One region of the Clostridium gelidum genome, then DNA from elsewhere that is predicted to be linked to it. Evidence: riboswitches for the same ligand, from Rfam matches in the RefSeq annotation. Region 1 holds a riboswitch; each other region holds the start of a gene.
What was found. Region 1 has a riboswitch for cyclic di-GMP ahead of psyc5s11_RS16315 (response regulator). Riboswitches for the same ligand answer to the same signal wherever they lie in the genome.
Positions count from the first base shown of each region.

Region 2: another riboswitch for cyclic di-GMP. It lies ahead of psyc5s11_RS08195 (methyl-accepting chemotaxis protein); the one in region 1 lies ahead of psyc5s11_RS16315 (response regulator).
Region 3: another riboswitch for cyclic di-GMP. It lies ahead of psyc5s11_RS05125 (methyl-accepting chemotaxis protein); the one in region 1 lies ahead of psyc5s11_RS16315 (response regulator).

Region 1 is NZ_AP024849.1:3,575,396-3,579,119, forward strand. It holds gene psyc5s11_RS16300 (M56 family metallopeptidase) at 1-665, opposite strand, end outside; gene psyc5s11_RS16305 (BlaI/MecI/CopY family transcriptional regulator) at 687-1,061, opposite strand; gene psyc5s11_RS16310 (hypothetical protein) at 1,226-1,396, opposite strand; gene psyc5s11_RS16315 (response regulator) at 1,742-2,128, opposite strand; cyclic di-GMP riboswitch class II at 2,261-2,344, opposite strand; gene psyc5s11_RS16320 (hypothetical protein) at 2,496-2,690, opposite strand; gene psyc5s11_RS16325 (aspartyl-phosphate phosphatase Spo0E family protein) at 2,715-2,915, opposite strand; gene psyc5s11_RS16330 (hypothetical protein) at 3,204-3,365, opposite strand; gene psyc5s11_RS16335 (helix-turn-helix domain-containing protein) at 3,462-3,724, opposite strand, start outside.
Region 2 is NZ_AP024849.1:1,849,248-1,852,971, reverse strand. It holds gene psyc5s11_RS08205 (radical SAM protein) at 1-381, opposite strand, end outside; gene psyc5s11_RS08200 (GerMN domain-containing protein) at 527-700, opposite strand; gene psyc5s11_RS08195 (methyl-accepting chemotaxis protein) at 935-2,467, opposite strand; cyclic di-GMP riboswitch class I at 2,704-2,791, opposite strand; gene psyc5s11_RS08190 (AMP-binding protein) at 2,831-3,724, opposite strand, start outside.
Region 3 is NZ_AP024849.1:1,104,224-1,107,947, forward strand. It holds gene thiE (thiamine phosphate synthase) at 1-521, shown strand, start outside; gene psyc5s11_RS05120 (PilZ domain-containing protein) at 886-1,260, shown strand; cyclic di-GMP riboswitch class II at 1,881-1,963, shown strand; gene psyc5s11_RS05125 (methyl-accepting chemotaxis protein) at 2,136-3,724, shown strand, end outside.

The DNA.
Region 1 (3,724 bases):
ATATCCTTCTTTTTATAATGCATAAGCTCATGTTTTAAAATCCATTCTGCTTCTTTTTCTTCATAATGAATATTAGGCAATACTATATAAGATTTAAAAAATCCAATTCCAAGTGGCACACATGTGTAATCTGAAACTTTTAATTGAATATTTTTATTTATTTTCATTTCAATTCGTAAACTATTATATATTTTTCTAATTTTTCTATCTCCTATACCTAATGATAAATCTATGATAGTGTTTTTAAATTTTATATATGTGAAAATTCTATATGTTACAATTATTATTGTTATAACTAACCACAAATAACCTAGAATTTCTAACATATTAAAATTGTTTGTAAATTGTTTTGTAGTTTCAATAGCTTGAGTATTATTAAGAGGATAATTAATTGATTGCATATTACTTACTGAATTACTGACTAACTTTATATTATCAAATGAATTATTAATTTCTATGTTATTAGAAATTATAGAATTAGTTCCTATATATATTGGAATTTCAAAAGGTAAAATCATTCTAAATATAACTATGAGCCAAATATAATAATTAAAGTTTTTAGTATATTCTTTAAATAATGTTTTCTTTAATAGCAATATTAAACAAATTCCTATACTGCTAATTATTGTTGTCCTTAGTATATTAACAATCACTATTTCAATCATAGTCTCCCCCTAACTCCACAATCATTCGTCCTTATTTTTAATCCAGTTTTCTAAATCATTTAAATCCTCATTAGTAATTTCATTATTTTCATGCAATGCTGTAATTAAACTTTTCAAAGAATTTTCATGAATATTTGTGAAAAAATATTTTGTTTCAAATTCTAAATACTCTTTTTTACTTATTAATGCAGTGTAATAAGTGTACATTTTAATTTTTTCTGCACTTAAAAATTCTTTTCGAACTAATTTGGCTAATAAAGTTAATGTAGTTGTTCTCTTCCAACTATTTTTTTCTTGTAGCTTAGTAATAACCTCTTTTGATGATATTGCATCATTACTTGCCCAAACCACCTTCATGACATTTAATTCAGATTGTGGTATTTTTGAAATATTCAAACTTAAACATCTCCTTAAAATTACATTGTCTATAGTTATAGACTAGAATAAAATTAGTTTACCACCTTAATCCAAATTTATCAATATTTATTTGTATACATATAAAATTTCAATAAATAAAAAGGTAGATTAAACATTAACGTCTAACCTACCTCTAAAAATAATTATTGAGCTTGCAAAAATCTTTCATAGTTCTCTATTTTATCCTCTCTGTTAGTCTTTTTTATCCAACTGTTGTATTCCCAAATGGCTTCTTCTACAGTTTCTAATTTTAATTTACTGTTATTTTTTCTTTTCATTTCTGCATACATATTAATTTTAATTATATTTCCCATTTCCTCACCTTCCCTTTATACTTATAATACAGTTAAATTGTTAAATTTAAGTACCTTAAAATCTTAAGAAAACCTTAAAATTTAAAAAGAACTCACAAAAAATGTGAGTCCTTAATAATTACTATTCAATTTAGTTAAACTCTTTATTCTCATTAGGCACATGAAAATAAATAACAAGTCCAAAGTTGCCATGAATATTTTTCATCAGGTAAGGAGACGAATTGTCCTCATAGCTGGCCTATTTGGTCAATTTGTCGACGCAGCATGATGGAAAATAGGCTGGCAAATGGACTTGTTATTTTTTTGATTGTGCCTTATATATAAAACAGCCAAATATTAAAATTTCTACACATTAGTAAATACTTTATTTACTAATTTAATCAACTCATCGATAATTAAATCCTTTTCTATAAAATAAGTAGCCCCAAGCGCTTCACAAACACCTAATTCATTGGAAAAATTATTTTTACCACCATCAGAAATAACAATTACGTTTATATCTTTATATTCTTCTCTTAGTTCTACTACAAGTTCTAACCCACTTTTTTTTGGCATATATATATCCGTAATTATCAAATCAATATTACCTAATTTTTTATAAACCTCAATTCCTTCTTCACCATTAGATGCTTCAAATACATTGTAATTTTCAGCTTCTAAAATAAGTCTTATAAAAGTTCTAATACTTGCAATATCGTCAACTACTAATACATTTTTTTGTTTCTCATTCATTACTTTTCAGCCCTCCTTCTTTCAGTTTATTATACACTGATTATTAAATCTCATACCTTATTTCCCATCTTAATCTCATTTAATATGTAAATAAAAAAGACCCATTGAAACTATTAATTAAAAAATTAATTAGTTTAAATTGGTCGGTTGCACAACTAGCTCTAAATTCTCAAAGTGCCCACATAAAAAGAATTTTTCATAGCTTCCAATCGCAAAATTTTTAATGTATATTTAATATTATCATAGCAATGTAAGAAAATCAATAAACTTTTCAAATGTAATATGATTTTCTTGTTTGATTTTAAGTTTTTTTAATTTATAATCACCTACTTTACTTAAGAACAAAAGTGGCTCTTTGTTGACTCTCTTATATTTTCACTTGCATTTTTTTATTAATGAGTAAATCCGAATCGACTACCGTTGCAGTTTGGTAAAAACACACATAGTTCTCATGCTCCTCATATACTTTATATCCAGCACTTTCCAATAATTTAATTTCTTTTTTAAAATTTTTGATTGAAGTATCTTCCCTAAATATTTCTATGGATTCCCTAATTACCACCCAAGCCCCACCTTTCTATATATATTATTCATTGTTTGTATTGAGTTGTTCTTTGTATGCATTAACAATCAATTCATCTAACTTTTGACTGGAAATTACCACCTCATTAGAACCCCGCCCATATATTTCAATAACCTTGTATAGATCTGCCCTAGTTTTTTCCATAGCTTGATTAAGCTTAGAAATGGCTTCATTATTTTTCAACTTTAATTCCTCCATTTCCATAATAGTAGTGTAAAATAGCTTTAAGTTACTATGGATTTCTTTTTCAACATACAAGCTGGTGTTCTTACAGAAACAACAACAAATTTCAATTTTCTCTATTAATACTATCTTCTCATTTACTTATTTATTTTAAATGCTTCCTATGAACTCAATTATATATTTACTTCTTTTATTTTACAAATTTAAAAAACTTTAACTAAATCTACTTAAATTTAGTTAAAGTTCTTCCATACTTATTTCCATATTTTTCATTAAGTTTTATAGTGTTTTTTGTTACTTATCTTGTTATTACTGCGCATCGTATGTGTCTAAATGATATACATTGTTTTGTGTCACGCTAGATACTGTACTATCTTTAGCATTCTTAGTATGTATAGTTTTTGTTGAAGCAAACGCAACATTTGTTAATAACATTGACATTGCTATTACTGCTAGTACAATTTTTTTCATAAAATTCACCTCCTTCAAAAGCTGAATCAAGTCGACAAATACTTGGTTTAACATTGTAGCATAATAATAGAATTTGCGATAAAAAAATTATTTTTTTTAAATTCCTTTAATCTGTTTTATTTTTTCTTTTGATTTCTTATAGAAATACATACTTTTTTCTTCATTTCGACTTCTATAATACGCTCCAATTTCTAAATAAATTAAAGAATAATCTATATTTAATTCTTTTGCTCTATCCGCTATTAGCATTAAATTTTCCTTATCTTCTTTTTTTATATAAATAAGCACCAACTCATAGAGTATTTTTTCAATTAAATTTAATTTTTCTCTATCTCTTTGTTCGCATATCTCTAACGCCT
Region 2 (3,724 bases), 1.7 Mb from region 1:
CATATATATCATTGATAATCCTAAATCTTTAAGATCACTTAATTCCTGTGGAGTTTTAAGTAATATAGATTTAGGGGAACCATAAAGAGTAACCCTACTACATTCAGGAAATAATTTTTTTATATATACTAATATTCCCTTTAAATCCTCTGTTTTAAGTATCAAAGCATCTCCATCAGCTAAAAATATTCTTTCTACATGTTCATATTTTTGTCTAAAACAACTTATATCATTTTTAATATCTTCTATTGCTTTTATTGTAAATTTCTTGGATTTATACATATTACAAAAGCTACATTTATTATGAGAGCATCCTAAAGTTGCTTGTATTATAAGGCTATTTCCTTCACTAGGTGGTCTGTATAATGGATAATCGTACATAAATATTTTCTCCCCTTATTAATTCTCTATATTAGTCACTTTAAAATTAAATCTGCTACGAGTGTTCCTATTAAACCTATGATTGTAAAATTAAAATAATATGACGAAGCATTAAACTTATTCAGATTTTAATTCAACACTTTTTTTAATCCACAGTAAAAGTTTCACCTTTTTCCTTTATAATATGGCCTGATCCATAAAGTTCTCCTTCTATTGTAATATATACTTTTTCCACACCATAATAAGTTCCAAGTGTATTAGTAATACTTTGTAAAATCATACTTTCATAAACTGCACCTACATTCATTTCGCTAACCAATTCTTATGTAAAATCAACATATACTATATTATCCTAATTAACACTCATTCCTTCTTAACCATTATGTTTCCTACATCCCTATAAGATAATGGTACCATATATATACCTATTAAGTCTGCTAAAAGGTAAACATATTATTTTAATTTTTTTCTATAAAAAAACTACTCAATTATGATAACTGAGTAGTTTTTATTTTCTATGTATATATATTCTGATAGTTGTTTTTTATACAATTTATTTAATAAGTTTATTCATATCTTCAGCAACATTTCTAAGTTCATTAATACTAGCCTCAATTTCTTCACTAGTAGAAGCACTTTGTGTTACTGCTTCTGTTACCATTTCATATTTTGATATTGTATCTTTTGTTATATTGCCTACTTCTTCATTAAATTTAACTACATTTTTAGTTTCTGTAAGTAATGTAGTAGAAGCTTTACTTATATCCATAATATTATTACTAAATAATTTCAAATCCGAAGTCATACTATTTAATCCTTGAACTGTTTCATTAATAATATTATTTCCCGCTTGAGATTTTTCGTTGTTATGAGTCATTTGTTCTTGAACTATGTTAATTTTACTTTTTAACTCACCTACAATTGAACTTACTTGAGTAAGTGATTCCTTTGTTCCTTCAGCTAATGTTTTTATTTCTTCTGCTACTACTGCAAACCCTTTACCATATTCACCTGCTCTTGCTGCTTCAATTGATGCATTTAAAGCAAGAAGATTTGTTTGTTCTGATATATCTCCAATAAGAGTTAATATTTCATCTACTTGTCGTGATTTTTGTTCCAGCTCTTTTGTAGACTCAAACGTATCTTCTATACTATCTTTTATATCATTAATAATTACGAGAGTATCATTTAAAGATATCTGGTTTTTATCTGTCATATTGATAAATTCCTTTATTTTATCCTCACTATCTTTTGTTCTACTCACAACTACCTCATTAGCACTTAATAAAGTGCTTAATATCTCTTTATTCTTATTTGATTTATCAAGCATTTCATCAGAAGCTTTTGATACCGAATGGCTTGTTGCTGAAACTTCCAGAAGTGAACTTGTTTGCTCTTCAATAGCAACACTTAAGTTTTCACTTGATTCCAAAACAGAAGTAGACATTTCACCTATATTTTTAAATAAATATAATAATTTTTGATTTTCTTCTTTGATTTCAATTTCTTTTTCACCAATTGATTCTAATAGCTTAGCTGCAAAATATACAACCATAAAGATTATTGATAAAGTTAAAGAAATAGTAATTATTCTCATAGCTACTTCTGCTATATGAAATTGATTATCTAAAAAAATTGAAGGATTATTTGCAACTACTACTATTTGACAAATAATACTTAAAATTATTGATATCGTAATCATTTTTAAATCAAAAAATAATGCTCCAAGAATGACGAAATAGAAAATCATAAACCATATGGAATTTAAATGCATCGTAAAATTCAAAAATAAATACTGAAAATAAGTTAATATTAAAATCATAATCTTTGTTATCTTAAACGCTTTTATGTTGAAACCATTTTCAGTAAGTGTACATTTATAACATATTCGAAGTACTATAGCATAAATTAAAACAGCTATTCCTTGAATAATCAAAGAATTTATATTTATACTATCATTAAATCCAAACAATTTTAATGCGCTAAAAAATAATAATGCCATAGTACACAATGCCACATAAAATATTAGTACAAATTTAAGGGTTTTTTTATTAAAAGTTATTATAGAGCTTTCTTCTGTATTCATTGTTACCTCCTAGGTATTTTTAAAATTTTGTATATTTATGTAATTAATTTGCATAACATAAATAGTGTACATATTATATCATATAATGTTTACATTACTTATATTATGTTATTTTATCCTATTTTTCCTTTTTAATCATATCATTTCCATTCTTTTTTTGCAAATTAAAGGTGTTTATTATTAATTAATAATACATACCCAAATATAAGTATATATATCGATTCTTATACGTATAATTTGGTAACCTGGCAATCATAGAAAATACTTTTCTTTAGACCCACGGCTTTGCGACCTTACCTTTTGATAATTTTGCTATTATCAATTTATATTATATATTAATTATTTTCAGCTATTCCTTCTTCTTTAATTAATTGCAACTTCAGCGAATACAATAGGATTAATTCTTTCAATTGCAATTTGTTTTAGTGAATTTCGTTTGATTTTCCCAGTAGATGTTAATGGAAATGTATCTATAAATTCTATATGCTTAGGGAATTTATATTTTGAGATTTTCCCAGATAAAAATTCAAATATATCTTCTTTAGTTAAGATAGAAGGTTTTTTAACTTTAATAAAAGCAACTATTTCTTCCCCAAGAGTTTCATCTGGAATACCAACAATTATTGCATTTTCAATTTCAGAGTGTTTAATAAGATGATTTTCAATATCTGTTGGAGAAATATTTTCTCCACCTCTAATTATTACATCTTTTATTCGTCCCTTTATAGATAAATACCCATCTTCATCTATAAATGCAATATCACCTGTATGCACCCAATTATCTATAACCGTAACATTTGTTGCAATAGGATTATTATAATATCCAAGCATACTATAAGGACTTTTTACACATAACTCACCTTCCACATTTGGTGGAAGTGTATGTCCAGTTTTTAAATCACATATTTTTATCTCCACATGTTCAACTGGTCTACCAACAGTATTTACTTTTGGATGATTTTTATCATAAATTGGAGTTTGAGTTACTCCAAGAGTTTCAGTTTGTCCAAAAGTATTGCTTAATTCAGTAATGTGAAGATGTTCCATTATATCTTTCATAAGTGTTTCAGACGAAACTGCTCCTGCAATCATCCCTACTCTCAAACTTGATAAGTCATATGAATTACATTTACTTATTAAATATTGATACATTGTTGGAACTCCATGAAAGCCAGTACATTTTTCGGTTTCAATTGCTTTAAGCGCAACGTCTGTTTTAAATTTTTTCATTAATACTATTGTACTTCCAGATAGAAG
Region 3 (3,724 bases), 2.5 Mb from region 1:
TAGTTCAATTAAGAGAAAAGGATTGTTCATCTCTTGATTTTTATAATACTGCAGTAAAGGTAAAAGAAATAACAGATAAATATAATGTTCCATTGTTAATAAATGATAGATTAGATATTGCACTAGCAGTAGGTGCAGCAGGAGTACATGTAGGTCAAAGTGATTTATCAGCAACAGTTGTTAGAAAAATTATTGGGGATGATAAGATTATTGGAGTTTCAACAGGGTGCTTAGAACAAGCACTTAAGGCACAAAAAGATGGCGCAGATTATATAGGAGTTGGTGCTATGTATGCAACTGGTACTAAAAAAGATGCAAATCCAACTTCAATGGAAGAGTTAAAGAAAATAAGAGAAAGTGTATCTTTACCTATAGTAGTAATTGGGGGAATTAATAAAGAAAGAATTAAGGACTTTGAGGGCATGGGGATTGATGGACTTGCAATAGTTTCAGCAATTATTGCTCAAAACGATATTGTTGGGGCTACAAAGGAATTGAAAAGGATATTCAAACAAGGTTAGATTTAAAAAGAGACAAACTTGATTGGATAATGGACTAACATTAAAAAATAAAGGCGATTAAATAATTATATTGAATTAGTAAAAGAATCTTAAATATTGTCAATAAAAAATAATTTTTTTAAACCTCTGATTAATTTAGGGGCTTTTTTATGCATAAGACGGAATTGTTTGGGTGATTTTATAGAAAATCAGAAGAATAAGAGGTATAATATGAGTGAACTATAAGGTTAATTATTGTAAAAAGACAAAAATTTAAATTTATAATATAAGATATAATTTTTTATTAAATCTATTGTAAAAAACCAGATGCATCAATAGATATTTATTAGATTTTAATTAAATTTTGTAAGGGGGCTGGATAGATATGAAAGTACATTCTGAAATGAATGGATTTAATTATGACGTAGAAAAAGAAAGAAGATCTGTGCCAAGATTTAGTAAAAAAGATACAATACAATGTATAGCGATAAATTCTGAAAAATGTTTTTATTTATTTGAATGTGTAAATATAAGTACACAAGGTATAGGATTTATTTCACAAAGGGAATTTAAAAAAGGTGATTTTTTAGAGGTTATTGTTTTATTTGATAAATCTATATCTATTCAACTTATGGTAAGAATTGTAAGAAACAGTATTCTTGATGGACGTTTGTTTATAGGTGCTGAGTTTGTTGGTATGCCTAGTTCTAATTATGAAATATTAAAAAGTGTCTTGGATGGACATTTGGATAATATTTAATTACTATATAAGTTGCAATAATATGGGTACAATATATTAAATGAAATAAACTCTTATGGTAGCAGAAGCTTTTGATTTAAAAGTTAAATACAATTGAGCAGAGGAATAAGTGTCATCTAATTTTATATTTAAAATCCTTCATAAGAGTTATCTTGTGAAGGATTTTTTTCAATATGATTAATAGATATTTTTTGATATAAGGCACAAAAGAAGAAACTAAAAATTAATTTTTTATCAGAACTGTATTTTAAAATATAAGTGTAGTGAAAACATAGTGGTCTATACAATAATGCATAATAAACCCATGTAAATCATGGCAATATGTCGTGAATAATCCGGGTCAAGTATTGTTATTAAAGTAAAAGATGAAGGGGATGGCATTCCTAAAAATAAACTTGATGTTATATTTGAACGTTTTGGACAAGCAAAGTGTTCCCTTTCTAGACAATGTGAAGGAACATTAATAATTTAACTAAAGTGAATTAAATATCAGTAAATTAAATTATAAATAATTGATTTAATTGTAGTAATATGATAATGTTGAGTATATGGTAATAAAATGAAATGATTAGTAATAATGTGTAGATTTATATGATAATATTCAAATATATTAATAAAACAGAGAAATCGGAACTGTGAAAAATTCTCTTTATTTGGGTACCTTGAGAATTGGGAGTTAGTGGTGCAACCGACCGATAATTAGTTTATAAACTAATTATCGGTTTTTATTTTTATAATGTAAAACAGAGTAGGGGGAAATAAGATAATATAGATGTTATTAGATTAAATAATCACTATTATTATAGTGAAATTTAACTTATATTATATAATATCCTTAAAGTTGAAATTCAGGCTTATTATAAGGGGGAATCGTTTTGAAAAAAGAAAAGTCTTTACAGGTTAGAGCTATTTTTATCATTTCATTTATTTTTCTTACTCTTATCAGCATGGTAACATACATAGAATATTCAAAATCAAAAAAAATAATTATGTCTTCAATGGAGAGTTCTGGAAAACAAACAGTTACAATTCATGCGCAAAAATTATCTTCATGGGTTAAATCTAGATTATCTCAGGTAGAAGTAATTGCAAACACTCAATTGGTATCAAGTCTGAATTATAGTGAAATAATGCCTTATTTTGAAAGAGAACAAAAAAATTATGATGGAGTTTTTAATAGCCTTGGAATATCTGGTGGAGATGGAAAGTTAACTATGCAAAATAATGTAGTTATTGATATAAGTACAGAAGGTACATTCCCACAAGTTATGCAAGGAAAAAAGATTATATCAAATCCCTTTGCAGATAAACAAAATCCTTCAGATTTGATAATATCTATGGAGTGCCCTGTAAGGGATACAAAAGATAATAAAGTTGTTGGGGTTGTAAGCGGAGCTTGTCTTGTTTCTACAGTTTTTAAAGAAAATACAGATTTTCATATTGGCGAGACAGATAAAGTTTATTTATTAGGTAAGGATGGTACTGTTTTATTCCATCAAGATGATACATCTAATAATGAAAGCAATTTTTTACAAAGCTCTAATAAGGAATTTTCAGGTTTAGTTCAAGATGCACTTTCTAAGGATAGTTTTTTGGGAGAATTTAAAGATAATAATGAAACAAAAATGTTATTTTCTTCTCGTGTTGAAGGAACAGATTGGTACATGTTTCTTGAAGTTCCTACAAAAGAATATACTTCTAGTTTAAATTCATTGCTTTACGCAACAGTCATTGTTTCTGCCATAGCAATAATATTTCTAATAGTATTGCTAACTATTTTACTAAGAAATTTCTTTAATAGGCTTTTAAAAATATCTTTAATTGCAGAAGAGGTAGCAGAAGGAAACCTGATTAGTTCACTTCCAGAATCTTCAGATGAGTTAGGTAGAATTAATATTACATTTAATAAGATGATAAATAACTTGAAAAATATAATAATGAAAATAAAAGATGTTTCAGAGGTTGTTGTTGAATCCTCTAATAGTTATAAAAATGTTAGTTTAGAAGTAGTTGAAGGTGGAAAAGACATTAAGCAATCAATTGAAAATCTAACTGTAGGAGCAAAAAATACAGCAGAAGAAATACAAAAAATTACTATATCTATAAATGATATGGAAAGTAAATCAAAGGAATTAGTAGAGATAAGTGCTAATATCGATACAAGAATAGCTGAAACAAAGGATAAGACTTTAACTGGTTCAAAAAATTTAGATTCTACAGTGAAATTATTATATAAGATGAAGGAAAGTGTAAACCTTTCATCAGGTGTTATAACTGAACTTTCAGAAAAATCTAAAACTATTGCAAATATAACAACAACTATATCTACTATATCAGAGCAAACTAATCTTTTGGCATTGAATGCAAGTATTGAGGCGGCTAGAGCAGGAGAACATGGGAAAGGTTTTTCGGTAGTTGCAGAAGAGGTTAGAAAATTAGCTGAACAATCTTCAGATTCTACACA